Regions from separate parts of the Vibrio sp. 2134-1 genome, predicted to be linked through region 1. Evidence: predicted binding sites of a transcription regulator. Region 1 holds the regulator's gene; each other region holds the start of a gene.
What was found. Region 1 encodes MetJ, which represses methionine synthesis genes. Its sites were predicted from a motif close to TTAGACNTNTANANGTCTAA; they were not measured.
Positions count from the first base shown of each region.

Region 2: the regulator MetJ is predicted to act here: its motif matches at 6,345-6,364, upstream of metK (methionine adenosyltransferase).
Region 3: the regulator MetJ is predicted to act here: its motif matches at 7,361-7,380, upstream of metE (5-methyltetrahydropteroyltriglutamate--homocysteine S-methyltransferase).

Region 1 covers NZ_JAWOUS010000023.1:39,958-50,566, reverse strand. The annotation lists gene bfr (bacterioferritin) at 1-90, shown strand, start outside; gene R7R78_RS20485 (malic enzyme-like NAD(P)-binding protein) at 297-1,574, shown strand; gene metJ (met regulon transcriptional regulator MetJ) at 1,687-2,007, opposite strand; gene R7R78_RS20475 (O-succinylhomoserine (thiol)-lyase) at 2,233-3,393, shown strand; gene R7R78_RS20470 (bifunctional aspartate kinase/homoserine dehydrogenase II) at 3,409-5,817, shown strand; gene metF (methylenetetrahydrofolate reductase) at 6,080-6,982, shown strand; gene R7R78_RS20460 (PadR family transcriptional regulator) at 7,053-7,592, opposite strand; gene ppc (phosphoenolpyruvate carboxylase) at 8,018-10,609, opposite strand, start outside.
Region 2 covers NZ_JAWOUS010000017.1:96,963-107,571, forward strand. The annotation lists gene epd (erythrose-4-phosphate dehydrogenase) at 1-914, opposite strand, end outside; gene R7R78_RS18055 (ligand-gated channel protein) at 1,050-3,008, opposite strand; gene R7R78_RS18060 (LysR family transcriptional regulator) at 3,149-4,042, shown strand; gene tkt (transketolase) at 4,134-6,128, opposite strand; gene metK (methionine adenosyltransferase) at 6,444-7,598, shown strand; gene R7R78_RS18075 (DUF2189 domain-containing protein) at 8,001-8,798, shown strand; gene R7R78_RS18080 (SprT family zinc-dependent metalloprotease) at 8,867-9,364, shown strand; gene endA (deoxyribonuclease I) at 9,515-10,210, shown strand; gene rsmE (16S rRNA (uracil(1498)-N(3))-methyltransferase) at 10,324-10,609, shown strand, end outside.
Region 3 covers NZ_JAWOUS010000016.1:114,813-125,421, reverse strand. The annotation lists gene R7R78_RS17565 (YgiQ family radical SAM protein) at 1-2,317, opposite strand, end outside; gene R7R78_RS17560 (EAL domain-containing protein) at 2,743-5,199, shown strand; gene R7R78_RS17555 (hypothetical protein) at 5,286-5,996, shown strand; gene R7R78_RS17550 (DUF4250 domain-containing protein) at 6,149-6,349, shown strand; gene metR (HTH-type transcriptional regulator MetR) at 6,371-7,282, opposite strand; gene metE (5-methyltetrahydropteroyltriglutamate--homocysteine S-methyltransferase) at 7,564-9,846, shown strand; gene R7R78_RS17535 (GspS/AspS pilotin family protein) at 9,980-10,372, opposite strand; gene R7R78_RS17530 (YciI family protein) at 10,376-10,609, opposite strand, start outside.

The sequences.
Region 1 (10,609 bases):
CATGTTGATTGGCTAGAGACGCAACTTGGCTTGATTGAAATGTCTGGTATTGAGAATTATCTCCAAGCGCAATACGTGGACGAAGAGTAACGATACTTTCTGAGTTTGCATACTCCAATAATAGTAATAAGAAAGAGCACCTGACTCGAAAATCAGGTGCTTAACCCCGTTATCTGGTCTAATCTCTTTTATTATCGGCTTTTTAAGGATATTGCTCGCAATCTTGCCTATGAAGTTTGATTTCTATCCGATAGAATTTATGCCCCCTTACCTAAAAATAAAAAAGAGAAACGTCCATGTCTGAAGACAACCACCAAGCAGCCACTCCAGAAGAAGAACATCGCCAAAAAGCATTGGATTACCATGCTTATCCAACTCCAGGAAAGATTGCTGTCGAACTGACAAAGCCTGCGGAAACGGCGGGTGATCTTGCCCTTGCATATAGCCCTGGTGTTGCAGAGCCAGTGCGTGAAATCGCACAAAACCCGGATAACGTGTACAAGTACACTGCAAAAGGGAACATGGTTGCTGTTATTTCTAACGGTACCGCTATTCTAGGTCTAGGTAACCTAGGTCCACTTGCATCTAAGCCAGTGATGGAAGGTAAAGCGTTACTGTTTAAGCGTTTTGCAGGTCTTGACTCTATTGATATTGAAGTTAAGCACCGCACGATCGATGAATTTGTTGATACTGTTGCGAGCATTGCAGACACTTTTGGCGGTATTAACCTTGAAGATATTAAAGCACCAGACTGTTTTGAGATTGAAAAACGTTTGATTGAGCGTTGTGATGTACCAGTATTCCACGATGATCAACATGGTACTGCTATTGTAACGGCAGCGGGTATGCTGAATGCAATCGAACTTCAAGGTAAGAAACTTGAAGATTCAACAATTGTTTGTCTTGGCGCTGGCGCTGCCGCTGTAGCGTGTATGGAGCTTCTGATCAAATGCGGCGCAATGCGCGAAAAAATCTACATGCTAGATCGCAAAGGTGTGATTCACACTCGTCGTGATGATCTTAATGAATATAAGCAGCTATTTGCGAACAATACAGATAAGCGCACACTAGAAGACGTGATTGAAGGTGCAGATCTGTTCCTAGGTGTATCTGGTCCAAACCTATTGCCAGCGGAAGCGTTGAAGTTGATGGCAGATAAGCCAATCGTATTCGCATGTTCTAACCCGGATCCTGAAATCAAGCCGGAACTTGCTCACGCAGTTCGTGATGACTTGATCATGGGTACTGGCCGTAGTGATTATCCTAACCAAGTTAACAACGTATTGTGTTTCCCATTCATTTTCCGCGGTGCTCTTGATGTGCGTGCAAGTGAAATCAATGATGAAATGAAACTTGCAGCCGTTGAGGCGATTCGTGAGCTAGCAAAAGAGCCTGTACCTGAAGCCGTATTGAAGGCTGCAGGTGTTGATAAGCTAGAGTTTGGTGCGGACTATATTATTCCAAAACCAATGGATTCACGTTTGCTACCACGTGTTGCAAAAGCGGTTGCTCAGGCGGCGGTTAATTCAGGTGTAGCTCGTATCGAGATGCCTGAAAACTACATGGCAGAGTAATATATCTTTCAGATGTGATACACAAAAATGGGACGCTATTGCGTCCCATTTTTTATGTCATTCATTTGGCTCGAGGCAAGAGTTATTACCTGAAACCTCTTATCAGGCTTTTTTATTCTTCGTCGAATGACTCAAATTCGATGCCCATTTCCGTCATCAGCGCTTTTACTTCTGTTGGAATATCATCAGGACGGTCTTTACGAAGGTCTTCATCTGTCGGAAGTGGCTGACCTGTGTACGCGTGCAAAAATGCCTCGCATAGCAATTCGCTATTGGTTGCATGGCGTAAGTTATTGATCTGACGGCGAGTACGCTCATCAGTTAGCACCTTTAAAACTTTTAGCGGGATAGAGACGGTAATTTTTTTTACTTGTTCGCTTTTTTTGCCGTGCTCTGCATATGGGCTAATGTATTCGCCATTCCAGTCAGCCATTGCACACCTTCATTTATGTAATCGGTTAAAAATAATTTAGGTGCTGATTTTAGCTGCATTTACCGCCATAAGCAAAGACATATAGACGTCTAGAAGTGTTGACGTCTCATTTTTTGACGAGTAAAGTGAACATAACAGCAAAGGAAGCGTGTTGATCACTTTATGTTACTCATTAGATATAGCGCATTCCTATTTAGAAGTCATTACCCGTGAAAGGATACACCCATGAGCACTCGCAAACCTGCGACCATTGCAGTACGCACTGGTATTGAATCAGACAGCCAATATCATGCTGTCGTTCCACCTATTTATCTTTCCACTAACTATGGTTTTCCTGCTTTTGGTGAAGTGCCCAAGTATGATTACACACGATCTGGTAATCCAAATCGCGGACTGTTGGAAAGTGCGCTATCTGAACTCGAGTCTGGAAAAGGAGCGGTTGTTACTAACTGCGGTACGTCGGCATTAAATTTATGGGTTTCCGCTTTTCTCGGCCCAGATGATCTCATTATTGCTCCTCACGATTGTTATGGTGGTACCTATCGTCTTTTTAATACCCGAGCTAACAAAGGCGATTTTAAGGTTCAGTTTGTCGATCAATCAGACGAACAGGCTTTAGATGCTGCATTGGCACAAAAACCAAAACTCATTTTGCTAGAAACTCCGTCAAATCCTCTGGTTCGCGTAGTGGATATTGCAGCTACTTGTGAAAAAGCGAAACAAGTCGGCGCGTTAGTTGCGGTGGACAATACCTTTTTGACACCCGTGTACCAAAAACCTTTAGAGCTAGGTGCGGATTTTGTTATCCACTCCACAACAAAATACATCAACGGTCATTCGGACGTAATTGGTGGGGTAATCATCACCAACACAGAAGCGCATGCAGAAGAGCTTGCATGGTGGGGCAATTGTATTGGTGCAACGGGTACACCATTCGATAGTTACATGACACTGCGAGGTATTCGTACGCTTGGTGCTCGTATGAGAGTACATGAAGAGAGCTCACAGCAGGTACTGGCTTACCTACAGAAACAAGCGTTAGTTAAAACTATCTATCATCCAAGCCTGCCGGAACATCCAGGTCATGACATCGCTAAAAAGCAGCAAACGGGCTTTGGCTCTATGTTGAGTTTTGAGTTTTCTGGTTCGTTTGAACAGTTAAAGGTGTTTGTGAAAGAGCTCCAACTGTTTTCATTAGCAGAGTCATTAGGTGGTGTAGAAAGTTTGATTTGCCACCCAGCATCCATGACGCACCGTGCAATGGGTGAGGAGGCGCTGGCGGAGGCTGGGGTCTCTCATCAACTATTGCGTTTGTCTGTCGGTTTGGAAGATGCACAAGACCTCATCACAGATTTAGAACAAGCGTTCGCTAAAGCTACCCAGTAATAGGAGACGATAACAATGACTGTACAACGTCAGCTGCATAAGTTTGGTGGCAGTAGCTTAGCAAACCCAGAATGCTACTTACGCGTTGTGGGTATTCTCAAGGAGTATTCGACAGAAAATGATCTTGTGGTCGTCTCTGCTGCAGGAAAAACCACTAATCGCTTGATTGAGTTTTTGGAAGGGTTAAATAAAGATGGCCGAATTGCGCATGAAGCGCTTCAAAGCTTGAGACAGTTCCAAACTGAGCTAATAGAAAGCTTGTTGGAGAGTGAAGCAAAAGAAGAGCTGTTAGCTTTATTACATGATGAGTTCAGTACTCTCTCGGAGCTGACTGCACCACTCACTAATGCGCAAAAAGCTGCGGTACTGGGACACGGAGAAGTATGGTCTGCTCGCCTATTGGCCGCGTTATTATCTCAACGTTCTATCCCTGCGGTTGCACAAGATGCACGAGCGTTTTTACGTGCAGAAGCGGGAACTCAACCAGAGGTTGATCGCGCTCGTTCATACCCTTTAATTAAAGAGATCCTCGCGCAGCATAACCATAAACGTGTGGTAATTACTGGCTTTATGGCTCAGAACGAGGCAGGAGAAACCATTCTACTTGGTCGTAACGGCTCTGACTATTCTGCAACGGTCATAGGCGCGCTTGCTGAAGTCAGTACTGTCACGATTTGGAGTGATGTTGCTGGTGTTTATAGTGCCGATCCACGTTTGGTGTCTGACGCTTGTTTATTACCGTTACTTCGATTGGATGAAGCCAGTGAACTTGCTCGCTTAGCTGCCCCAGTGCTACACAGTCGTACGCTTCAGCCTGTGGCGCAAAGTACCATGGACCTTAATCTCAAGTGTAGCTATCTGCCAGAGTCGGGTTCTACTCGTATTGAGCGTGTATTGGCATCTGGTCGTGGCGCTAAAATTATTACTTCACTGGATGATGTTTTATTGGTGCAGTTGTCTTTCATGCATGGGCACGACTTCGAAAAAACACAGAGTGATGTATTACAAGCGTTGCAGCGCGCGCAATTAGAGCCACTGGCATTTGAAGCTCAATCCGATCAGCACACGCTACGCTTGGCTTACACCGCAGAAATCGCCGGTGGTGCATTGAAACACTTGCAAGAGCTTGCGGTAGAGGCTGAAATTAAGCTAAAAGAAGGTTACTCGCTCTTAGCTGCGGTAGGTGCAGGCGTTACGAAAAACGCCAATCATTGCTTTGGCTTTTATCAGAAGCTAAAGCACTCTCCGGTAGAATTTATCTCTGAAACAGACTCAGGGCTGAGCCTAGTCGCTGTTTTGCGCCGTACTGATACTGAGGCGTTGGTTCAAACGATTCATAGCCAGTTGTTCCAAGCGCAAAAACGCGTGGCAGTGGCTTTATGTGGCAAGGGTAATATTGGTTCTAGTTGGTTAAATTTATTTGCGACGCAAAAAAGTGAGCTCGAAAAACGTCATGGTATGAGCTTTGATCTTGTCGCGGTTGTGGATAGCCAAACCTATTGGTTCGATGAGCAAGGTATTGAGGCGGCGAGTGTTGCTGAACGATTTGATGATGAAAGCATAGCAAACAATGGGGATTGGCTGGCACGTTTGGGAGCGCTTAAAAGCTACGATGAAGCCGTCGTGCTTGATGTTACCGCGAGTAAAGAGTTGGCTCAGCGCTACGTAGAAATCGCACAGCAAGGCATTCATTTGATTTCCGCTAACAAAGTTGCCGGTTCCGCAGATAGCCAGTACTACCATCAGGTTCAAGATGCATTCGCTAAAATTGGTCGTCATTGGCTATACAACGCAACGGTTGGTGCTGGGTTACCGATAAACCATACCGTGCGAGATCTTCGTGAAAGTGGGGATGAAATCGTCGCTCTATCGGGTATTTTCTCGGGGACGCTATCATGGCTGTTCCAACAGTTTGATGGTTCTGTGCCATTTAATGATTTAGTCGATCTTGCTTGGCAGCAAGGTTTAACCGAACCTGATCCTCGTTCTGATTTAGATGGCTCCGATGTAATGCGCAAGTTAGTCATCTTGGCTCGAGAGTCGGGCCTAGATATAGAACCAGACAGCGTTAAAGTTGAGTCTTTGGTGCCAGAAGAATTAAGAGAACTGAGCTTAGATGATTTCTTCGATAATGGAGCGTTGTTGAGTGAAATACTTCAAGAGCGTCTGACAAAAGCACAGAGAAACGATCAAGTGCTTCGCTATGTGGCGCGTTTAGAAAAAAATGGTAAAGCAACGGTGGGAGTCGAAGCGTTATCTCGTGAGCACGCGCTCGCCAACTTATTGCCATGCGATAACATTTTTGCCATAGAGAGCAAGTGGTACAAAGATAACCCTCTGGTCATTCGAGGACCAGGCGCAGGCAGAGAAGTGACAGCCGGCGCTATTCAATCCGACCTCAACCGATTGGCTGGTTTATTTTAAAGTTGCGATTGACCTAAAAACCCTGGAATTAATCCAGGGTTTTTTATTCCCCTATCAGTGCCATACTGAAGTCATAACCCGTGCAAAATGGTGAGATGATGCTCAAGTAGAAACTTGAACTATCTTCATTATTAACTTGAGAAAAATTCATAATTACAAGGTTGACATTAAATCGTATTCAATACATTCTGTAGACATATAGACGTCTAAACGTCGATTTTAAGGATTTGTTTTCGTGGCGGAGTGCCGCAGGGAGAGTAAGATGGGATATACGCACGCAGGCCATATCGACGCCTTGAACCAGAATATTGCTGAGTTATCAGATAACATCAATGTATCGTTTGAGTTTTTTCCGCCAAGCAGCGCTAAGATGGAAGAAACACTTTGGAATTCAGTGCACCGTCTTAAAACGCTTCAACCTAAATTTGTTTCTGTGACTTACGGTGCGAACTCCGGCGAGCGTGACAGAACACACTCCATCATTAAAGAAATTAAAGCAACAACCGGATTGGTTGCCGCTCCCCATCTCACTTGTATTGATGCGACTCGTGAAGAGTTGATTAATATTGCCGATGATTATTGGAACAATGGTATTGAAAATATCGTCGCTCTGCGTGGTGATATTCCTCCTGGTGGCGGTGCGCCTGATATGTATGCCTCGGATTTGGTTGAGCTGCTGAAATCACGCCACGATTTCGATATCTCCGTTGCTGCATTCCCTGAGGTTCACCCTGAAGCTAAAAGCGCTCAGTCTGACTTATTGAACCTAAAACGTAAGGTAGATGCAGGTGCAAACCGTGCTATTACTCAGTTCTTTTTTGACGTTGAGTCTTACCTGCGATTCCGTGACCGTTGTGTCGCAGCAGGAATTGACGTAGAAATTGTGCCAGGAATTTTGCCTGTATCGAACTTTAAGCAAGCGTCTCGCTTTGCGGCACAGAACAATGTGAAAGTACCAGGATGGATGAGTAAACAATTCGATGGCTTGGATGATGATCCGGTGACTCGCCAGCTTGTAGGAGCTAGCCAAGCTATTGATATGGTGCGTGTACTGAGTCGTGAAGGGGTTAAGGACTTTCACTTCTACACACTAAACCGTGCAGAGATGACTTACGCGTTATGCCATACGTTGGGTGTTCGTCCTCGCGCAGTAGTCGGTGCGTAAATCTGGTTTCAAAAAGATAAAAGGCTTGCCAAGTGGCAAGCCTTTTTCGTTTTATCAAAGCAAAAGGAGTTTAACCAATCACTTCAAGTTCAGTTAGAACTTCTTCTGCCCAAGTGATCCAAGTTTCACGTAACAGAAGGTTACGGCGAAGCGTTAGACGTTCTAGGCGAGCTTGTTTATCTAAAGTTGACGGCGTTGCGTAGTAAGCCGCTTCAATTTCTTTGTAGTGAGAAACCAGTTTGCGAGACTCTTCAACTAGCTCGGCGAGTTGGTCACGGAATGGAGCTGCAGGTTGAACGGCACATGCCATCAATTTCGCTGAAAACTCATCACGAACTGTTGGGTGTGCAGTTGGTTGATCAAACCACTCTCCTAAAGCGCTGCGACCAGCGTCTGTAATGGAGTAAACCTTGCGGTCTGGTTTGCCTTCTTGGGGTTCTAATACGCAAGTAACCAGTTCTTTCTCAGCCATTTTGTTGAGTTCACGGTACACCTGTTGGTGGCTTGCTTTCCAGAAGTAACCGATGCTAGCAGAGAATTCTTTAGTGATATCGTAACCGGTTGCGTCGCGAGTGCTAAGAACAGTTAAGATTACGTGTGGTAATGACATGTCTTCAATCCAAATGGTCAATAAACTTGTAAACAAGCTACTTATACTTTCAGCTGCGCTCTTACTGGCACTTGAGTTTTTTAATGTATAAGTAGCACCAACAATGTTGGTCCTGTCACCTTAAAGCCGTTTATCACCTAGAGAGATGGGGAGTCCCATCAAGGCTGGAGCAGGTATGATTGGATTTATGAGCTCTCAGCAGGCAAGTAGTATATAAATAATAAGCATGAAGTGGAATAGTAGGACAAAATTACCCTAAAAAACTAACATAATAATCAATAGTGTTAACTTGTGGTTTTTTATTCTTTTGTTTTGGTATTTTTTGGGTCTATTATGGTTTATTTGACTGCTTTTGTTTTGGTGCGATTATCCTGTGATAATAAAAAGCTGAGCATATGCCCAGCTTTTTATTAAAAATGAAACGATTAGCCTGTGTTGCGCATACCAGCAGCAATACCAGCAATCGTCACCATCAACGCTTCTTCCAAGTTTGCAGAGGCTTCTTCGGTTTGACGCGTGCGGTATAGCAGCTCTGCTTGTAGCATATTCAATGGCTCAACGTAGATATTGCGTAAGCGAATCGACTCGAGTCCCCAAGGGTCATGCTGCATCAAGTTTTCATTGTTCTCTACATTCAGTACCGCTTTGATGTCTTCTTGAAGCTGAGCACGAAGTTTTTCACCGAGTGGACGGAGCGACTCATCCACCAATCGCTCATCGTAGTAGCGAGAGATATCAATATTACACTTCGAGTACACCATTTCCAGCATGCCGAGACGAGTTGAGAAAAATGGCCATTCGCGGCACATCTCTTCGAGCAATGCTTGGTGGCCTTTATCGATCGAGTATTGAATCGCTTCACCTGCGCCTAGCCATGCAGGAAGTACCAAACGGTTTTGACTCCATGAGAAGATCCACGGGATTGCACGTAAGCTTTCTACTCCGCCCTTAGGGTTGCGTTTTGCAGGACGAGAACCAAGTGGCAACTTGCCGAGTTCGAGTTCTGGTGTTGCTTGGCGGAAGTAAGGCACGAAATCTGGCTCGCCACGAACCACATTTCGGTAAGACTCACAGCTTACTTCTGATAGCACTTCCATCAAGTCGCGCCATTCTTGTTTTGGCTCTGGTGGCGGTAACAAGTTGGCCTCCAGAATCGCACTTGCGTATAGGTTAAAGCTGTTTACTGCGACATCTGGGAGCCCCAGTTTAAAGCGGATCATCTCGCCTTGTTCTGTTACACGTAAACCGCCTTTCAAGCTTTTTGGTGGTTGCGACAAAAGCGCAGCATGCGCAGGTGCACCACCGCGACCGACTGTGCCCCCACGACCATGGAATAGAGTTAGCTCAACGCCTTCTTCCTCAGCCACTTTAACTAACGATTCCATCGCATGATACTGAGCCCAGCCAGCAGACATAACACCTGCATCTTTCGCTGAGTCAGAGTAACCAATCATGACCATCTGGTGGTTTTGGATAAAACCACGGTAAAGGTCAATCCCCATAAGCTGCTTGATGACCGATTCTGCGTTGTTCAAATCGTCTAGCGTTTCGAACAGAGGACACACATCCATGCGGTAAGGGCAACCCGCTTCTTGTAGCAGTAGATGAACGGCTAGTACGTCAGAGGCGGTACGTGCCATTGAAATAACGTAAGCGCCAAACGCTTCACGCGGTTGTGCTGCAACAATCTTGCAGGTATCCAAAACCTCTTTGACGGGTTCAGACGGTTCCCAATCACGAGGGAGAAGCGGACGTTTAGATGCAAGCTCGTTAGTTAGAAAAGCAATCTTATCTTGCTCACTCCATTGTTCGTAATCACCAATACCTAAGTAGCGAGTTAGTTCAGACAAGACGTCTGAGTGACGCGTGCTCTCTTGGCGGATATCAAGACGTACAAGATGGATACCAAATGCTTTTACGCGGCGTAGTGTATCCAGTAGTGAGCCGTTGGCTATTACACCCATGCCACATTCGTTTAGTGACTGGTAGCAGGCATACAGCGGTTCCCAAAGTTGCTCGACTTTTTGCAGTGGTGCTTTAACAGCCAGCTTTTGACCGTGGATCTTAGCATCGAGAATATCTTTGGTTTCATTGAGCAGAGTGCGTAATTGCTTCAGGATCGCACGGTATGGTTCGTGCTGATCTTCGCCAGCAAGTTCACGGACTTGATCGTTTGAAACTGTCATAGACAGCTCGCTGATCAACTCGTTGATGTCATTGAGATAAAGATCGGCGGCTTTCCAACGAGACAATAGTAAGACTTCACGCGTAACGTTGTGAGTAACAAACGGGTTACCGTCACGGTCACCGCCCATCCAAGAGGAGAAGTGCACTGGGCGAGCATCAATGGGTAAACCTTCTCCAAGGTAAGATTTTAGACGGTCATTCATCTCACGTAGGAAGTCCGGTACTGCTTCCCATAGAGAGTTTTCAACGACCGCAAAGCCCCACTTTGCTTCATCCAACGGAGTAGGGCGTTGTTGTCGAATCACGTCTGAATGCCAGCCTTGGGCAATCAGTTGCTCTAGGCGGCGTTCGGTTTTTCTGCGCTCTTTAGAAGAAAGATCGCTTAGCTCCAACTTTGATAAGCACTCGTTTATCTTGACCAGTTTGTTGATCATCGTGCGGCGCGTAATTTCTGTTGGGTGAGCCGTCAATACCAATTCAATATTCAGATCACGAACCGCTTGGGCAGTGTCCAGTTTGCTCACATCGTTTTGTACCAGTTTAGAAAACAGCGAGTTAATCGCGTCTGGTTCGCAAATGTGCTCTTCACAATGGCGTGAAATCGTGTGGTATTGCTCAGCGATATTGGTGAGGTTTAGAAATTGGTTAAACGCGCGAGTAACGGGCGTTAGCTGCTCATCAGGTAGATGTTTGATTTCTTCGATCAAGCTGTCCCTGTCTGCTTGATTCCCTGCTTGAGCTGATTTGGATAATTTACGAATGGTTTCCACTTTCTCGAAGATTTCTTCGCCATGGGCATCGCGAATGGTGTTACCCAATAAGTGGCCTAA
Region 2 (10,609 bases), on a different contig from region 1:
TGGCTTCCATCCACAATCGCACTATGGGGGTCGTGGTTAAAGTCGATGGAAACGAGTGGCGATTCAGTATAGTCAACAATGTTACGTAATGTACACTGAGATGCGTTAACAATGGTTTGATTTACGTCATTAACTTTCACATTTGTACTAATTGTGACACTTAAATCCATTGCAGTGACGTTAACCGTTGGAACACGAACAGAAATTGCTTCGAATTTGTTGGAAAATTTCGGGAAGATTCTTTCAATCCCCTTATGCAACTTAGTGTCCACCGGAATAATAGATTGGCTTGCAGCGCGGGTACGGCGTAAGTCGTTATGATACGCATCAATTACTTGTTGATCGTTCATGGACGAATGAATTGTGGTAATGGTGCCAGACTCTATGCCGAAGGCTTCGTCTAATACTTTAATGATGGGAACGATACAGTTGGTGGTGCAAGAGCCATTGGAGACAACACGGTGCTCGTCTTTCAGAGTTTCGTGGTTCACGCCATAGATAATCGTATTATCTAGGTCGTTTGCGCCCGGGTGCGAAAACAGTACTTTCTTCGCGCCTGCTTCTATATGCGCTTGCCCATCCGCTTGCGAACCAAATACGCCAGTGCAATCCAAGACGATATCAACTTCTAAATCACGCCAAGGAAGTAATTCGATTTCGGAGAGATGGAGAATGCGAATGGAATCATATTCACCGCTGTCATGATGAACATGCAAATGTTCTTGGTCATGGGAAATTTTTTTACCAAAGCGACCATGACTGGTGTCATATTGCAGTAGGTGTGCCATCGCCTCTGGCTGTGCTAGTTCGTTTACCGCCACAACCTTGATCTGCTGGTGTTTTCCGCTTTCATACACCGCTCGCAGAACATTACGACCTATACGTCCAAATCCATTGATCGCAACCTTTAGCATTTATCCTTCGCCCTACCAAAAATTTCGTGTCACAGATACTACCTGATCAGGCTGACAAACGCACCTGTTGAATCAAAGTAAAGCAGGATTAAAAAAGGTCGAGACTATGCTCGACCTTATTACAACGATAGATAATTAAAATGCGACGTCTAAACCTAACCAGTAGCGACGACCATCTTCAATATATCCGTATTCTTCGTAACTGATTTCCTCGTCCAGCAAGTTATAGATAGCGCCTTTAATACGAGTATTGTCGGTTAACTGGTATGTCACACCGGCGTCCACAAAGGTATAAGCTGGTTCTACAATACTGTTTCTTGATGGGCCAGTAACCGGATCCATTTCTTTACCTCGGTACGTGACTTTCGCCCAGCTCTCTAGATCTGTTGTCGTTTGCCAAGTCACATCCACATTAAACAGATGCTTTGGTAACTGCTGCAGCGGCATGCCTTTGTATTCACCTGTTTTTTGCTCTGAGTCGGTAAATGTGTAGCTCGAGCTGAGGTAAATGGTTTCCGTTAATGGCGATGCTAAGGTCGCTTCAATACCTTGTGTGACCGCTTCGTCCACGTTAATGCGGTACGTTGGATCTGCACCCCATTGGTTTGGTCCATCTGTACAGATGGTATCTGGACAAACAACACGTGTGATCTTGTCTTTGAACTCATTATGGAACGCAGTCAAAGAGACATCTAAAGCAGAGTCACCTTGATACAAGACACTGATTTCTTTGTTTAGCGACGTTTCAGGGTCAAGGTCTGGGTTACCGTAGATATTACCGCCGCCACTGACTTGCGCCCAACCAGGAGTAATTTCACGTAATTGCGGAGAACGGAAACCTGTTGCCACGCCACCTTTCACAGTCCAAGACGGGTCAACTCGCCATACACCATAGACACGCGGACTAAAGTGCGCGCCATAGTTTTCGTCATGATCTAGACGGCCGCCAAGCGTAACGCTAAACGGATCAGCAATTCTCCATTCATCTTCAATGAAAACAGCCCACTGCGTATTCGATGTTTCAGTCTTCGATGACGCTTTGTTGGAGGTGAAATCCTCAAGCTCTGCATGAGTAGCGTCCACACCCGTCGTCAACGTATGGTTTCCAATACCAGTCACCAAGCTCGATTTGAACGTGGTGTTGGTGATCGTCATCTCACGAGATTTGTTCTCGCTCTCTTCTCGCTGTAAGTAAGTATCTGAAATTCCGACCGAATCCCAATCACCGTTGTGGCTTACCGTTACGTAATTACGACGATATTCATTCAGTGAATCTTCACACCCACCACGACACCCTGTGGTCGGCACTGAAAGGCCCACATTGCCACGACGACTTTGTGCCGACGTGCCACCTTCTAATTGTACCGAGTGGCGCTCATTAATCTGGTAAGTCAGTTTTGAAGAGATACTCTGCATATCTTTATCTTCATAACCGTATTCGATGTCATCTTCTTCTCTGGTTGTGTACTGACCATATACTTGGAGAGATAAATTTTCAGCCAACGGACCATTAACGAAAAAGTTCGCGCTCTGCTCTCCACCTGAGCGGCTATTCTCTTGTAGTACAGTGCCCAGTTGAACATTACCCGTCCACTCTAGCGCATCTTTTCGTGTGATGACGTTAATCACACCACCAATCGCATCAGAACCGTAAAGCGTCGACATTGGGCCACGAATAACTTCGATTCGCTCAATCGCTTGAAGAGGAGGTAACCAACCTTGTTCGATACCAGGGCCGTCACTATTTGGACGAGTTTCACGCGTACTTTGACGTTTACCATCGACCAGTATCAAAGTGTATTTAGAACCCATACCACGGATACTAATGTCGGTGGTATCACCACCACCTGTCACGACAACACCTGGCACACTTTTTAGTGCATCAGTCACATCGCGGTAATAACGGGAGTCCAACTCCTCACGTGAAATCACACTAATACTTGCAGGCGCGTCCGCTTGAGATTGCTCGTAGCTTGATGCAGTTACAACCACTGTTTCCATTTTAGAAACTGCATCATTGGCAAAAACATGAGGGACACTGACGAAGGCTAAAATACCAGTTGCGGTAATAACTGGCAGTCTAAGAGTAGACATCTACATCTCCATAATTGATAATGATTATTATTTTCGAAGGTGAATTATTCACAAATAGAATGAGATGCATAGTGAGAGTTATGGAACGGTTCTTTCCATTTATGGAACTCGTACATAACGCAGTAAGGAGTAAAAGAAATATGCACGACTTAGCATCAATTAGAGCCTTTGATGCGCTCAATCAGCATAAAAGTTTGACAGCTGCTGCTAAAGCCCTTAATCAGCCAAAATCAACGCTAAGTCGTCGCTTGGCACAATTAGAAGAAGACTTCGGTCAGGCTCTAACCGCTAGACAAGGTAATCGATTAGTTCTGACAAGAGCTGGAGAAATCTTTGCCCACTACAGCCGCCAGATTCTTGAGTTAAGTGAAGAGAGTTATGATGCACTTCAAGGTTTAACGAACCAAGTTTCAGGACCACTGCATATTGTTTGTCACACCGCCTTAGTTAGAAGCTGGCTCGGCGGCGTACTCAATCGTTTTCTTGCTGATAATCCTGACGTTAGGGTTCAACTTACCAGTGACTTTTCTGAAGCGCACCATGACCCAGATTTGTTCATCTGGCTCGGCGAACGTAAAGAGCTAGACTGGCGAAAAGAAGTGCTGGGGGTATTTCGCTATACGCCTTTTGCCTCTCCAAATTATCTAAAACAACATGGACCTATACTGCACCCCAAAGAACTTGAAGCACATCCATGGATCGATTTTGGTTCAGTGCAAGAAAATGGATTGATGCTAGCACACCCTCAACACGGTGAGTTCTTTTTAGAACCCTTTGTTAGTCGCTTATACAGCGACAACATAGCAATGCAAATAGACAGTATCGCGAATGGTCATGGTATTGGACTGCTGCCGACTTGGACAGCATGCGGCTATGAGAAACATCACCCAGGGCGAATCACGCCTTGCTTAGAAGGTTGGCTTTCTGAGCCTATTTCCATTAACTGCTATACACCAGCAGGACGACCACCACTGCGCTTATCCGTACTTTTAGACTGCATTCACCAAAGCATTCCACAAGGTTGGAAAACCTGACAAAAATAAAAAGGCCATCATAATGATGGCCTTTCTAACTTTAGCGTTTAACAATCGTCGTTTACGTTCGACTGTTTAGACGGTCCTGCAATTACGCTAGCAATTCTTTTGCTGTGTTCACTACGTTTTCAGTCGTGAAGCCAAACATCTCGAATAGCTGACCAGCAGGTGCAGATTCACCGAATGTTGTCATACCGATGATGCGACCGTCGAAGCCAACGTACTTGTACCAGAAATCAGCAATGCCCGCTTCAATAGCGATACGTGCCGTTACGTCTGATGGCAGTACAGATTCACGGTAAGCGGCGTCTTGTTTGTCGAATGCATCTGTTGATGGCATTGAAACAACGCGTACTTTCTTGCCTTCTGAAGTTAGTTGCTCAGCGGCTTTCACTGCAAGCTCAACCTCAGAACCTGTTGCGATAAGGATTAGCTCAGGCTTACCTTCGCTATCTTTCAGGATGTAAGCACCTTTCGCGATGTCTGCGACTTGTTCAGCAGTACGCTCTTGTTGCGCTAGGTTTTGACGAGAGAAGATAAGTGCAGTTGGTGCATCTTTACGTTCAATCGCTAGTTTCCATGCAACTGCAGACTCAACTTGGTCACATGGGCGCCATGTGCTCATGTTTGGAGTTACACGTAGAGACGCCATTTGCTCAACAGGTTGGTGAGTTGGGCCATCTTCGCCAAGACCGATCGAATCATGCGTGTAAACTTGGATGTTCTGAATTTTCATCAGCGCAGCCATACGCATTGCGTTACGTGCGTATTCCATGAACATTAGGAATGTTGCGCCGTAAGGAACGAAACCACCGTGCAATGCGATACCGTTGATGATAGCAGTCATACCGAATTCACGCACACCGTAGTGGATGTAGTTTCCAGAGAAGTCCTCCGTTTCTAGAGACTTAGAACCAGACCACATGGTCAGGTTAGAAGGCGCTAGGTCAGCAGAACCACCCATAAACTCAGGAAGCATTTGACCAAACGCTTCTAGTGCATTTTGCGATGCTTTACGTGATGCAATGTTCGCTGGGTTTGCTTGAAGATCGGCAATGATTTGGTTCGCTTTTTCTTCCCACTGTGCAGGAAGTTCGCCGTTTAGACGACGTTTAAGCTCTGCCGCTTCAGCAGGGTAAGCTGCAGCGTATTCTTCGAATTTTTCATTCCAAGCTGCTTCTTTCGCGGCGCCCGCTTCTTTTGCATCCCACTCAGCGTAAACATCTGCCGGGATCTCAAATGGGCCGTACTCCCAACCTAGGTATTCGCGAGCCGCTTGGATTTCATCGTGACCTAGTGGTGCACCGTGACAGTCGTGCGAACCAGACTTGTTAGGAGAACCGAAACCGATAATTGTTTTGGTACAGATAAGCGTAGGACGTGGGTCCGCTTTTGCTGCTTCAATTGCTGCGTTGATCGCGTCTGAGTCGTGACCATCGACTGCTGGGATTACATGCCAGCCGTACGCTTCAAAACGCTTAGGTGTATCGTCAGAGAACCAGCCTTCAACGTGACCGTCGATAGAAATGCCGTTGTCATCCCAGAACACGATCAGTTTGCCTAGACCTAACGTCCCAGCAAGAGAGCATGCTTCATGCGAGATGCCTTCCATTAGACAGCCGTCACCCATGAACACATACGTAAAGTGGTCAACGATATCGTGACCTTCTTTGTTGAACTGTGCCGCTAGTGCTTTCTCTGCGATCGCCATACCAACAGCGTTAGTGATGCCTTGACCTAGAGGACCCGTTGTTGTCTCGATACCAGGCGCGTAGCCGTACTCTGGGTGACCTGGGGTTTTTGAGTGCAATTGACGGAAGTTTTTCAGATCGTCAATAGATAGCTCGTAACCGCTTAAGTGCAGTAGAGAGTAAATAAGCATTGACCCATGACCGTTTGACAGCACAAAGCGATCGCGGTCGGCCCACTCTGGGTTTGAAGGGTTATGGTTTAGGTGAGAGCGCCAAAGAACTTCAGCGATATCAGCCATACCCATTGGTGCGCCTGGGTGGCCTGAGTTAGCTTGTTGAACACCATCCATGCTTAGAGCACGAATTGCATTGGCAAGATGTTTACGAGACGACATGTCTGCTCCTGAGTACATTAAGCGAAACGAAAAGTAGGTCATAATTCTCTCAAAGCCCTGTTGGGTGTGCAAACGTTTTCCAGTCCAAAACCTCACAAATATTGCACCTTTCGCGCCAAATCGTTCGAAGTTCTTAAAATTATCAATAAATCAGGCAAACGTTTGGTTATAACAAAAACCAAAAAAGAGCTTGTAATTCGAGCAATCAAATTTAGAATAGACGTCTAGATGTAGATACACCTACAAAAATTAGTATTAATTTGCGCTGGAGAGTTTATCATTCCCCAGTTTTAAACCAGATATAGTGGAGCTAACATGGCTAAGCACCTGTTTACTTCTGAGTCAGTATCAGAAGGTCATCCAGATAAAATTGCAGACCAGATTTCTGATGCGGTTCTTGACGCGATTCTAGAGCAAGATCCAAAGGCTCGTGTTGCATGTGAGACTTACGTTAAAACCGGTATGGTAATGGTGGGTGGTGAAATCACGACTTCAGCATGGGTAGACATCGAAGAGTTAACTCGTGAAACCGTTCGTGAAATCGGCTACGTACATTCAGATATGGGCTTTGACGCAGATTCTTGTGCGGTACTAAACACAATCGGTAAACAGTCGCCAGATATCAACCAAGGTGTTGATAAAGCTGACCCTAAAGAACAAGGTGCAGGCGACCAAGGCATCATGTTTGGTTACGCTTGTAACGAAACTGAAGTACTAATGCCAGCGCCAATTACTTACTCTCACCGTCTTGTTCAAAAGCAAGCAGAAGTTCGTAAAAACGGCACACTACCTTGGTTGCGTCCTGATGCAAAATCTCAGGTAACATTCCAATACGATCAAGGTAACATCGTTGGTATCGACGCGGTTGTTCTTTCAACTCAACACTGTGACTCAATCTCAACTTCAGACCTGCGTGAAGCGGTAATGGAAGAGATCATTAAGCCAGTGCTACCTTCTGAGTGGATCAACAAAGAAACAAACTTCTTCATTAACCCAACCGGTCGCTTCGTAATCGGTGGTCCTATGGGTGACTGTGGCCTAACTGGTCGTAAGATCATCGTAGATACCTACGGCGGCGCAGCTCGTCACGGTGGCGGTGCGTTTTCTGGTAAAGATCCATCAAAAGTTGACCGTAGTGCAGCATACGCAGCACGCTACGTAGCGAAAAACATCGTAGCGGCAGGCATGGCTGACCGTTGTGAGATCCAACTTTCTTACGCAATCGGTGTTGCTGATCCAACGTCTATCATGGTGGAAACGTTCGGTACTGAGAAAGTATCTCACGACATCATCATTGAAGCGGTTCGTCAATTCTTCGACCTACGTCCATACGGTCTACAAGAAATGCTTAACCTTCTTCAACCTATCTACAAGAAGACAGCGGCTTACGGTCACTTCGGTCGTGAAGAATTCCCGTGGGAAGCGACAGACAAAGCTGCACTTCTACGCGATTTCGCTGGCATCAAATAATCAAGCCAAGCAAGAATCAATCAAGCCCTCGCCTATGGCGGGGGCTTTTTATTTTCAGCAACTTTTATCCAGCCATTTCGGCTCATACCGCCCTGCCCCACAAAGCAATCCTGTTTCTCCCTCATTTTTATACCGAATAAATTTTAAGCAATTATTTGTAAATTATCCCATCTCCGCCAATAGTTAAAATATTGTTAACTCCAATTTAAATAGAGACGTCGGATGCTGGCGACTGTGGAAGCAACACTTAAGTAAAGACATGAGTCAGGCATCTTTATGGCCGATACCAAACTAAGCCAATGCTCAGATGTAAACTTGAAAAAGTCGCTTCAAGTTTGACTGAACAAAAACCGCTGTCAGTTGGTATAAGCGGATAATGTGGGAATAAATCAAGGAGGAATTATGCCTCGAACTGTTAATCCATCGGACTTCCACAACAAACGAAAGGAAGTGCCAGACAACGAATACGCCAGAACCATACCGTGCAATACGGTCAATCTTTCTGCACCTTTTCATTGGCTCGCATTAGGTCTGCATGATTTCGTGCGAATGCCGCTTATTAGTGCTTTCTATGGCATCTGTTTTATGGCTGCTGCGATAGGCATTGTTTTGCTCGTACAGTGGCAAGGCACACACTTAGTCGTCATGCCCAGTTTGATTGTTTACATGTTAATCGGTCCGTTTCTCGCGCTGGGCTTGTATGATGCCAGTTGGGAGAGAGAGCGCGGACACAAAGCAAGCTTGTTCCATTCAATGAAAGCGATCGGTCGTAACTCAACATCTCAATGGGCGTTCGCCGTGTTACTCGCAGTGTGTATGATATTTTGGATGCGCATTGCCGCTCTACTTCATGCGCTCTACCCTTCTGTTCAAGGGGCACCTTTAAGTGAGTTCCTACCCTTCCTTGTCATCGGCTCTTTAGTTGGCTTTGTTTTGGCTTGTGTGGTGTTTAGCATTTCAGCCTTTTCTATTCCGCTCATGATGGAGCGTCGCGTAGACATGATGACCGCTGTATTTACCAGCTTTAATGCCGTGAAATCCAACATTCCAGCAATGATTGTTTGGGCAGCGATCATCTGTGGCGGTATTCTTATCGGCTTTGCGACCTACGGGATCGGAATGTTGTTTACCATGCCAATTCTAGGCTACGGTACATGGCACGCTTACCATGCCACCATCAAGAAAAAACACACACCATAATTAACTGATGCTATGATCTGGCCCTCGCAAATGCGGGGGCTTTTTTATTTGATTTATCGAGGTGAATTGTGGATATAGAACTCAGCTATAAAGCCAAGCAAGTGATGGCGAGCTGTATCGCGATGGCGGAACAAGCTTTCAAACGTTCTTTCCCGATTCCAACAATCACCTTCGACGTCCGTGGGAAAGCGGCAGGAAAAGCCTACCTTCAATTAAATCAAGTACGCCTAAACCCTGTTTTATTTCGCGAAAACACCCAAGCATTCTTAGATGAAGTCATTCCTCATGAAGTAGCACACCTGATTACTTATCAGGTTTACGGGCGAGTTAGGCCTCACGGTAAAGAATGGAAAGGCGTCATGGAAGCCGTATTTAACGTACCAGCCAAAACCACTCACAGCTTTGAAGTAAAATCCGTTCAAGGTAAAACCTTTGAGTATCGTTGTGGTTGTATGACCTACCCTCTGTCGATTCGCCGCCATAATAAAGTGCTGCGCAAAGAGGCGACGTACTCTTGTCAAAAATGCCGCCAACCACTTAACTTCACCGGCATTCAATTATCGTAGCCCTTACCTCATAGTGTTACTTGCGTTCCCAAAATAAAAATCGAGTTGATCAAAACCTTCCCTTCGCCACTTATTGTTAACTTACTCATCACTAAAGCTATTTTATGCGTGTTATCATGAATAAAGTCATACTTTATAAAGACTTTTATCATGAAATACTTACTCTCTCTGTTGCTTATCGCGCTTTCTAGCACTGCGATTGCCGCGCCACCGAGCTCATTCTCTGCTGCCAAACGTGAGGCGGTCAAAATTTATCAAGACCATCCAACAAGCTTCTACTGTGGCTGTAACATTCAATGGCAAGGCAAGAAAGGCTTACCCGATTTAGCCTCTTGCGGCTACCAAGTCCGTAAACAAGAAAAACGGGCTGCACGAATCGAATGGGAGCACGTTGTTCCTGCGTGGCAATTTGGCCACCAGCGTCAATGCTGGCAAGATGGCGGACGTAAAAACTGTAAGAAAAAAGACGAAACTTTTCGTTTGATGGAAGCAGACTTGCACAACCTAACTCCTGCTATTGGTGAAGTAAACGGTGACCGTTCGAACTACAACTTCAGCCAATGGAACGGTATGGATGGCGTAAGTTATGGTCGCTGTGAGATGCAAGTGAACTTTAAGCAGCGTAAAGTCATGCCACCAGACCGTGCGCGTGGCTCAATTGCTCGCACCTATCTATACATGAGCAAAGAGTACGGTTTCAAACTGTCGAAGCAGCAAACGCAATTAATGAGTGCTTGGAACAAAACCTATCCTGTCGATAAATGGGAATGTGAGCGTGACGAGCGCATTGCAAAAGTACAGGGCAATCACAACCCATTTGTTCAAGAAGCCTGCCGCGCACTGTAACCTCCGACCTCGAAGCGTTTCAATTACTGATATTGAAACGCTTCTTGCCCCTTGTTTTTTCGGTGCAAAGCATCCATGTTAGGGTTTAAGTTTATTCTCTTGCTGGAAATCTCATGCGTACCCCTCGAATTTATCATCCAGAAACCATTCATCAACTTGGCTCACTTGCTTTAAGTGACGACGCAGCAGGCCATATCGGTCGTGTTTTGCGCATGAAAGAAGGCCAAGACGTTCTCCTTTTTGACGGCAGTGGCGCAGAGTTCCCAGCGGTTATCAGTGACGTCAGCAAGAAATCAGTTTTGGTTAACATCACCGAGCGCTTAGAAAACAATATTGAATCCCCTCTAGATCTGCACCTTGGTCAAGTCATTTCACGTGGCGATAAGATGGAGTTCACCA
Region 3 (10,609 bases), on a different contig from region 1:
TACGTTGACCAGTTGGTTTGCCTTGTGCTTGTGGGCGACCTTGGCCTTGCGGCTTGCTACCTGCCGGGCGGTTTGCACCGTTGCCGCTAGGACGTTGGCCGTTGCTTGCAGGGCGTTGACCACCTGTAGCTTTACCCGAACCGTTACGGTTGCCAGATGGTTTACCATCTTTTGAACCGCCTTCAGAGCGTTTGTTCAAATGACCACCGAAGCCTGGTTGGTTTTTGGTATGTTTGGTTGCAAAGCGGTTTGCCCCGTGACGACCAGATTTACGACGTTGCGCAGGTGTTTGTGCTTCAATGTCTTCTGCAGGAACGAGACAGCCTTGTTTGTCACCAATCAAATGTTTTTTACCCATACTGACTAGGGCTTCACGGATCATTGGCCAGTTTGCTGGATCGTGATAACGCAACAGCGCTTTATGCAGGCGACGTTGACGTTCACCTTTTGCTACAGGTACATCTTCACGTTTTTTGTACTTCACGCGTTTCAGAGGGTTTGTCTCTGAGTAGTACATCGACGTTGCGTTACACATTGGCGAAGGGTAGAAGTTTTGTACTTGGTCACATTCGAAGTTGTTCTTTTTCAGCCACAGAGCAAGGTTCAGCATGTCTTCGTCTTCTGTGCCTGGGTGCGCAGAGATAAAATAAGGGATTAAGTACTGCTTCTTGCCTGCTTCTGCACTGTATTTCTCGAACATCTCTTTAAAGCGATCGTACGTACCCATGCCTGGCTTCATCATCAGATCAAGAGGACCTTTCTCTGTATGTTCCGGTGCAATCTTCAAGTAACCGCCTACGTGGTGAGTCACGAGCTCTTTCACGTATTCTGGTGATTCAATCGCAAGGTCGTAACGTACGCCAGATGCAACCATCACTTTCTTCACGCCTTCAACTTTACGCGCTTCACGGTATAAATCGATCGTGTGTTTGTGGTCTGTGTTTAGCTTGTTACAGATGCCCGGGAATACACAAGAAGGACGACGACAGTTCGCTTCCGCTTTTGGATCTTTACAGCCCAGGCGGTACATGTTTGCAGTCGGGCCACCAAGATCGGAAATTGTGCCAGTAAAGCCTGGAACTTTGTCGCGAATTTCTTCAATCTCGTTGATGATAGACTCTTTCGAACGGTTTTGAATGATTCGACCTTCATGCTCGGTAATCGAACAGAAAGAACAGCCACCAAAGCAACCACGCATGATGTTTACAGACGTCTTGATCATGTCGTACGCAGGAATTTTTGCTTTGCCGTACATAGGGTGAGGGACACGCGCGTAAGGCAGGCCAAACACAAAGTCCATCTCTTCGGTCGTCAATGGAATTGGAGCTTGGTTTACCCAAAGTTCACGATCACCATGGCTTTGAAGTAACGCTCGACCAGAGTACGGGTTCGTTTCTAAATGCAATACACGGCTTGCATGTGCATAAAGAATGCGATCGTTTCTTAGCTTTTCAAACGAAGGTAAACGGACCGCAGTCGTCGCAGCATCGTGGCGTGATGGGCGAATCGTGATTGGTTGTGCAACTGGCTCGTCTTTTTTAGTTTCACACTGAGTTTCTACTTCGTATGGGTTCTTTGGTACGAACGCTTCTTTACGAGGTTTTTCAATGCGAGAAGAATCAATAACCGTGTAGCCTTCTGGCGCCGCTGGCAAGTTCACAGCAGTACCACGAATATTGGTCATGGTGCTGATGTCTTCGCCGTTTGCGATGCGATGTGCTACTTCGACAAGTGCGCGTTCTGCGTTACCAAAAAGTAGGATGTCTGCTTTTGCATCAAATAGTACCGAACGGCGAACTTTATCTGACCAGTAATCGTAGTGCGCAACACGGCGTAGGCTGGCTTCGATACCACCTAAAACAATAGGTACTTCTTTGTAAGCTTCACGACAACGCTGAGAGTAAACCAAAGTCGCGCGGTCTGGGCGTTTGCCACCTTCGTTATTTGGTGTGTACGCGTCATCGTGACGAAGCTTTTTATCCGCGGTGTAACGGTTGATCATGGAGTCCATGTTACCCGCAGTGATCCCGAAGAACAGATTTGGCTTACCAAGTTGCATGAACGCATCTTTATTTTGCCATTCTGGTTGAGCAATGATACCGACACGGAAACCTTGTGCTTCTAGCAGGCGGCCAATGATAGCCATACCAAAGCTTGGGTGATCCACATAAGCGTCACCGGTTACAATGATAATGTCACAGCTATCCCATCCTAGGGCATCCATTTCTTTGCGACTGGTCGGCAAGAAAGGTGCCGTACCAAAACACTCTGCCCAGTATTTTTTGTACTCATGAATAGGAGTGATGTTATTGGTCATATTTTGCTCTCTGTTCCAGGGAGCGCGAATTATAGCGATTTGATTATCAGGTATCTATAACAAACTCATCTATTCCAGCTTAGTTCATCGAGTTTTATTTGGTTTGTAAAAATATCAATGCTCTATCGGCGATTTTCTGTCTAATTTCACCTTGAAAGCCTCATGGTTATAGATCGGTTCATGAAAAATGTCGCAATCTTAATACAAAGTATAAGCAATGGTGTGCTTATATGGGGTAAAGCCTATAATCAAATTAGTGCATATTAAATGCAAAAGGCTGAGCTGCTCTGGAAATAGTTCTAAGTCGATAGGCTTATCGTTGACACAATCCATCTATAAAGAGGATCGGCAGGTCCCAACTGGAATGTCGCGAATTGACTGTGAATTTTGAGCCTTGGGCTAATTACAAAAAAAGGGGCTAGGGTATGAGTGAATCTACGACAACAGTGCATCCAAAAATGCAAACGACTTCCAGTCTAACTCCTGTTATAGAGTGGTCTTACGATATTGATACTCGCGAGTTCGAATGTGATCAGCAAGGAATGGCAAAGGCATTTGGGATAAGTACGCCAGTAACCAGCCTAAATAACTTGTTTGATCATATGCTGATGGGGCAACAAGAAACGCTAAAACAACGAATTCTAGAAGTGGAACTCTTTGGCGGACGGGGGCGGTTTTCTTGTTGCATGATGCTAAAAAACGTTAACTTAGTGCACGTTACTATTAGTTTTGAAAGGCTCAATAAGCGCATTATCCAAGGCACTATCATTCCACAATTAACAATCACTGGTTGCGAGGAGTTAGCGAAAATCCTCGAAACGATTTTTGATTTGCCAAATGTAGGCGTTTTAGTTGCCGATGAAGATACGCGCATCTTAGGTTGTAACCGTGCCTTTGAGTTACAAATGGGCTATCAAAACCGAGATCTGGTTGGGCTTAAAACTCATATATTCAGTACCTCTCACCATAGCCAAGCGTTTTATGATCAGCTGTGGCAGCAAATTAATGATGAAGGATGTTGGTGTGGTAACTTGCTGAGCAAAACAGCAAACGGTAGCAACCAAGCTCATCATCTTTGTATTTACCGACTTACGTTTCACTCTGGACGAGTTCTTTATCTCGGATTTTCTACGGATATTTCTGCTTCGTTGTTGTGGATGAAAAATCGTTGTGAACAACAGCATGATTGGGCTGCCTTTTTACCGACGAGGAAAGAATTTGAACTCCAATTAGCTACCTTAGCGAATGAAAGCAGAAATAAAGAACTCAACATTGTTATGACACTAAGACCCAAGTTTTCGGAGAGATACTTGCTTGAACAGCAATTAGGTTTTGCAGATTTTATTATGCGAAGTCGCTACACCAGTATTGCGGGGCAGTTATCTCGGGATGTGTTTGTCGTATGCTTGCAGACCCCTCATTGTCAATGGTTGAGCCCGGTTCGTTTGATCCAAATTGCCATGAAAGGGTTCTTTAATGAGCTTAGAAATGAAATGGGCACAAAAATGCATGCCACTATCGTTAAAGGCCAAACTGGTGTGTCAATCCTTGGCTATGATACGAACCGACCAAGACAAGCGCTAGCACATGCAGCGCAAGCGATGTTGTCCTCTATTTCCGGTGAAGGCAGCTATTTCAACTTTTACGACAGTGAACTTCACTCTGAATTAGTGAAGCGCCAACATCTCGAGGCGTTTTTGGAGGCACAAATAAAGAGTGGGCTAGTGGACGTTTACTTTCAACCGATTATCGATGTTCAAACCGGAAGCGTGGTTAAGTTCGAGGCTCTCGCACGCTTCTATGATGAAAATGATGCGTATTGTACGCAAAAGATGATCGCTATTATTGAAGATCTAGAACTCATAGCGGCACTTGATGATGTGGTCTGCCAAGCTGCGTTGAAGCACTTTCCGCGCTTACATGAAATTTATGGCGAGGAAGTGGGCGTGACCATCAATCGCTCCCTCAATACGAAATTGGATTCTCTTCAGATCCTTCAGCGGTCGCATGATTTGATTAAAGCCAGTGGTGTAGACCCTAAGCGAGTAACTATCGAGCTAACAGAAACCGCGTATTTTGAACAAGATGAGGAGCATACTCGAGCTCTAGAGGAAGTGCGGAAAGAGGGCATTGAGATCGCGATTGATGACTTCGGTACTGGGTATTCTTCTTTTTCTTATCTAGAAAAAGGGCAGTTTGATTTACTGAAAATAGACCGAAAATTCATCAAGAACATTCATAAAGGGAGCACCAGCTATAACATTGTGAAAATGGTCACCGAGCTTGCACAGCAAATGAATGTAAAAGTGGTTGCTGAAGGCGTGGAATCTAAGCAAGAACTTCAAGTATTGGCAGAAATCGGTGTCGATTACATGCAGGGCTTTCTATTTTCTGCTGCCGTGCCTGTCGATTTGATGGATAAAGCGGACAGTTATGAGCATCTGTTCTCTGACATCGCGATTGAGTCTAAGCAAAGTGATGTGTTGCAATCTTTGAGCCATGAACAAGTCAGGTCTATGGACCCTGGAGAACCGCTCTCCTTGGCAGTGGAGTACATGAATTTGAATCCAAGCTTGCCTTTAGTTGTTCTCAATGAAAATCGTTGTGTTGGGTTAATTACGAAAGAGACGGTGAATTTACACCTAACGCCCTCGATGGGCACAGAGCGAGAAACTGAACGAGAAAGCAGAATTTGGAAACGTCCTGTTAATCAGATAATGAGCACCGAATTTGTGTTGGTTGATGAGGATTTACCTGTCTCTGTTATTCGAGAGTTGGTTAAAACCGGCATTCGTTTCCCTTGGGTATTGTGTAATACCAAAGAAGAGTACCGTGGAGTTTTAACGCAGGAAGACGCGTTGAAGTATCTTGCTTCTCTGTGAATAAAATTGTCTTACCGTTTTAGCTCATTTGGGGGCCGACTTTCGGTGGTTTGGCGATAGTTGATTTGATATTATCGCCCCCCAAAATGACTTTTGAGCGTGCATTCAACATGATTCAACAATTGCTGGTTACTTTCCCTCCGATGCTATTTGGCGCACAAGCGCTACTGACTTTGCTTCTAATCAAGGGCGATATTTGTCCTGGTCAGCGAGGACGTCTTCATAAAATGTTGCCTGCAGTAGCTGTATTGTGGCTCGCTGTTGCGTCACTTCGCATTGAAGCATTTATGATCGTGTTTGCTATTTTCTACTTCTATTCTCAGGTTCAAACCAAGAAAACGCGTGAAAAAGGGCCACTATGGGCGATGCATTTAGCGAATGGTTTGGCCTTTGCGTATGTGAGTATTCAAGTATTTGAGCAATCAAGCTGGCCAGCATCGATAGCGATGGCGCTAATGATATTTTTCCTTGGGGCGTCATTTTCTCAATTGCTGCTTACGATAGCTCGCAGCAGATTACAGGCATTTCACCGTATTTTACCAGTTACGGGCATTGTGTCTGGAATGCTATTAGTCATCGCAACGTTGTTTGCTTCTTACCAGTTAAATGAAGCCACACTAAACGCTGCGACACAGCCGATCTTGCTGTCTTTAGCTATGCTAATTTCTTCAATTATTGTGTGGTGTTGGCATATTTTTACGCATAAGAAACCAGAAAAGGTGCAACTGAGCGTTGCCTTGTTTCTAGCACTCGCGTCGATGACGAGCCTGCAAGGTTTATTCTCTCTCGCGGCTTAACCTCTATTCTAAAGACAAAGCTAGACAGCTTATATCCAAGTGCTTTCTTGGTGCTTGGGTATAAGGTGATCACGTTTTAGATCGCACTCACTTTAAATTCGCGTGATTACTACTACGCTTGTTTATATACCTTGTCGAAGAGGAGAGTCGCGATGGATTTAAGCAATGTAGGTAATCTGGACAGCACTATTTTGCTAGGTATCGTCAACGAAAAGCTACGTTTAGAGTGCGACAGTTTTGACGAGTTAGTATCAGTGTATGAGATGGATGTAGAGTCTGTAGTCGGCAAGCTTGATATGCTCGGTTATCAGTACGATCCATTGACTAACCAATTTAAAGCATATCAACGCTAAGCCTTTCATAACCCAAATCTTTTAAGCCACCTTGATTCCGTCAAGGTGGCTTTTACATTGTAGCCTCGCGGTTGCGAAAAAAGCTTGTAAGTAACGCTTCTCTTTCTCTGAGTGACGCGTTGCTGCAAACAAGCGACGCCATAAGCCTTGGCCGAAAGGTTTACTGGTAATAAGACCTTGGCGAGAAAATTCAGAAATCGCCCAATTGGGTAGTGCCGCCACCCCCAATCCAGCAGAGACCATCTGAACTAACATGAGAGTGTTGTCGGCTTGCTTCCATTTCGCAGGTTCTATTCCTGCTGGCTGAAGAAAGTGTTTTACGACGTCTAGCCTTTGTTTTTGAACAGGATAAGAGAGCATGGTTTGATCTGCGAGATCTTGCGGATCAATAATTTCTTTTTCCGCCAATGGGTGGTTGGTTGCGGTAATTAAACGCATTTCAAAGTCGAATAGAGGCTCGTAGTGGACTTCGGATCGAGGTTGGATATCGGAAGTAATAACAAGATCGAGTTCGCCTGCCAATAGAGCTGGGAGTGGTTCAAAGCCAAAACCAGAGGAAAAGTCCAATGTTACGCTTGGCCAAGCAAGTTGGTACTCCCTAAGTGCAGGCATTAGCCATTGGAAGCAAGAGTGACATTCAATGGCCATATGTAATCGGCCATTGACGTCCTCTTTCAAGCTCGCTAAATCATTTTCTGCTCTTGCGAGTTTCGGAAGGATATCTTCTGCAAGACGCAATAGGATTTCTCCCTCTGAAGTGAACTTCACCGGGCGAGTCTTTCTCAGGAACAGTTGCCCTCCAATTCGCGCCTCCAAATCTTTGATCTGATGAGACAGTGCCGACTGAGTGAGATGCAAAGCGGTCGCTGTCGCCGTTAGAGAGCCAGTGTCTCGAAGCGAAGTGAGTGTCCGCAAATGTTTTAGCTCTATCATGAATTCCTTTCATCCTTTGTTGCTCGCTATGAACAGAATAGCAATCGTGTAAATAACTTAACGACAAAAAATGGATATGTAAACGTCTAGACGTCTATTTGTTGTTTTTATTTGCGAATCATGTCGCTTCATGATGAATTTTTTTAATAAACAAGTTGAATAAATGGACGTTGTTCTAATATCAGATGAGAGCGATAGTTTAGCCATCCAGACATCTCACTCTTTACCGAAAGATGCTCTGAACCAAGCAAATTGAACAAAATTGAGAAAGGAATAGGGACATGGCGACAACGACTCACATACTAGGTTATCCACGCATTGGTGAAAAAAGAGAATTAAAATTCGCTCAGGAGAAATACTGGCGAGGAGAAATTGATCAAGCTGAGCTTAAAAAGGTTGGGGCAGATCTACGCGCCAAAAACTGGCAAACACAAACGGATGCAGGTTTGAGTTTTGCCACCGCTGGCGACTTTGCTTGGTACGATCATGTACTGACGACCACGTTGCTATTGGGTCATGTGCCAAAGCGTCACGCTGATGGTTTCCCTAACCTGGATACGTTGTTTAAAGTGGGTCGCGGTCAATCTCAGGCGGGTTGCAGCTGTGCGGGCGCTGCGGCATCGGATATGACCAAATGGTTCAACACAAACTACCATTACATTGTCCCTGAGTTCAGCAAGGACGATACGTTTGAAGTGAGCTGGCCGCAACTGTTTGAAGAAGTCAACGAAGTGCTTCAAGCTGGCCACCAAGTGAAGCCTGTTTTGCTTGGCCCAGTCAGTTACCTTTACTTGGGCAAAGAGGTCGAAGAAGGGTTTGACCGCTTAACCCTTCTACCACGCTTACTTACTGCTTACCAAGCTATTTTGGCAAAGCTAGCAAGTCAAGGTGTGGAGTGGGTTCAGATTGATGAGCCAATTTTGTCACTGGATCTAGAAAGCAAATGGGCTGATTCGTTTAAGCTGGCCTACCAAGTGATTCGAAGCGATGTAAAAGTGCTGCTAACGACGTACTTTGACTCCGTAAGCGATACGCTAGACAAAATTGTAGAGCTACCGGTGGATGGTTTGCATATCGATTTATCTGCCGTCCCTCAGCAGCTTGACGATGTGGTTGCCAAGTTACCGGAGGGGTGGGTGCTTTCTGCTGGCGTTGTGAATGGTCGTAACGTGTGGCGTTCGGATTTAAGTGCCCAACTCGAGCGTCTACAGCCAGTCAAAGAGAAACTGGGCGACAAACTTTGGGTTGCCAGTTCATGTTCTCTTCTACATAGCCCTGTTGATTTAGCACTGGAAACAGAACTGAGCGAAGAAGTAAAAAGTTGGTTTGCCTTTGCAAAACAAAAAGTGGCAGAAGTCGCCTTGCTTGGCCGAGCGCTCGATGGTGATCAAAATGCGATTCGCGCTTGTGATACCTATAGCCAGCCAATCAAAGCGCGCAAGACAGCAACACATGTGAATAAGCCTCAAGTACAAGCGCGTATAAACAACATTACCTCGTCAATTGCCGAGCGCAGCGCACCTTATGCAGAGCGTGCCGCGCATCAAGCTGAAGTATTGGGCTTGCCTTTGTTGCCAACAACGACAATCGGCTCTTTTCCTCAAACGGGTGAAATCCGGGTGCAGCGCAGCGCTTATCGTACAGGTCAATTATCTGAGTCTGAATATATCCAAGCACTTAAAGGACATATTGCTGACGCAGTAAAACGTCAAGAGGCGCTCGACCTAGACGTGCTTGTTCACGGCGAAGCAGAGCGTAACGACATGGTGGAATACTTCGCTGAGAACTTGGCGGGTTTTCAAACGACCAAATTTGGTTGGGTACAGAGTTATGGTTCTCGCTGTGTGAAACCTGCCATTGTAGTTGCTGACATTGAACGTGAAAAACCGATCACAGTTGAATGGTCGACGTACGCACAATCGCTAACCAGCAAACAGATGAAAGGCATGTTGACTGGACCAGTAACGATTTTATGTTGGACGTTCCCACGTGAAGACATCACACGTCAAGAAATTGCGCAGCAACTTGCTTTGGCACTGCGTGATGAGGTGTCTGACCTGCAAGATGCAGGCATCAATATCATTCAAATTGATGAGCCAGCCATTCGAGAAGGTTTACCACTCAAAAAACGCGATCACAAAGCGTACTTAGAATGGGCCGTAAATGCGTTTAAGGTCTCTGCGGCAAGTGCAAAACCAGAAACTCAGATTCACACTCATATGTGTTACAGCGAGTTCAATGAAATCATTGATTCGGTTGCGGCACTCGATGCGGACGTCATTACCATTGAAACATCTCGCTCGAATATGGAGTTGCTGAAAGCATTTGAAGAGTTCAATTACCCGAACGAAATTGGCCCTGGTGTTTATGACATTCACTCACCAAACATTCCTACGGAAGAATGGATTGAAGGTTTAATCAAGAAAGCGGCAGAAAAAATTCCGGCTCAACGTTTGTGGGTAAACCCAGATTGTGGTCTGAAAACACGAAACTGGAAGGAGACAGAAGCCGCATTGGCAAATCTGGTTTCAGCGGCGAAGAAGCTCCGTGCTGAGCTGGCGTAACACATCGTTACAGCAAATAAAAACGGAGACTGTGGTCTCCGTTTTTCTATTCTTAATTGTTAACTTTCGTTTTCAGATTATCCAATAATAGCGAATCATCGTCTCATGCCGAAAGCAACAAAAATTACTGTAGCTACTTCACCTGAGTACAAGTCTGTGCGGAAACCAACTCATCTGCCATCAACTGACCGCGAGAATTACGTACCTTAATACGATACATCAAGCCCATATCAATTTGCTTGCGAACTTCTGGGTTGCTGCAGTAGGTATAGATACTGGTATTCAGTACTTGATTTAACGGCTTTGCACCGAGTGCGCCATCGTTATAAATCATCATCATCTCTACAACATTTTTGTTGGATGAGACACGCATTATTTGCAGTGGACCGTACTCTAAAGGGAGGCCCGCTGACAAGACTCCTGCTCGGTTTGATGCCATAAGCTCAAGTTGGCGCTGATTATCATCGGTTGATGAACAGCCAGCCAGAGCACCAAATACCAAGAAAAGACACAGTAATTTTTTCATAAATTAAAACACTTTTTTGAACGGTTTCACGATTACATGATCGTAAACACCAGCCGCTACATAAGGATCGGCTTCTGCCCACGCTTTAGCATCCTCTAGAGAGGCGAATTCAGCGATGACAGTTGAGCCCGTAAATCCAGCTTCACCAGGATTGTCAGAATCTATCGCAGGCATCGGACCAGCTGTAAGAAGGCGACCTTCGTCTTGTAGCTTTTGTAAGCGATCCAAGTGTTGTGG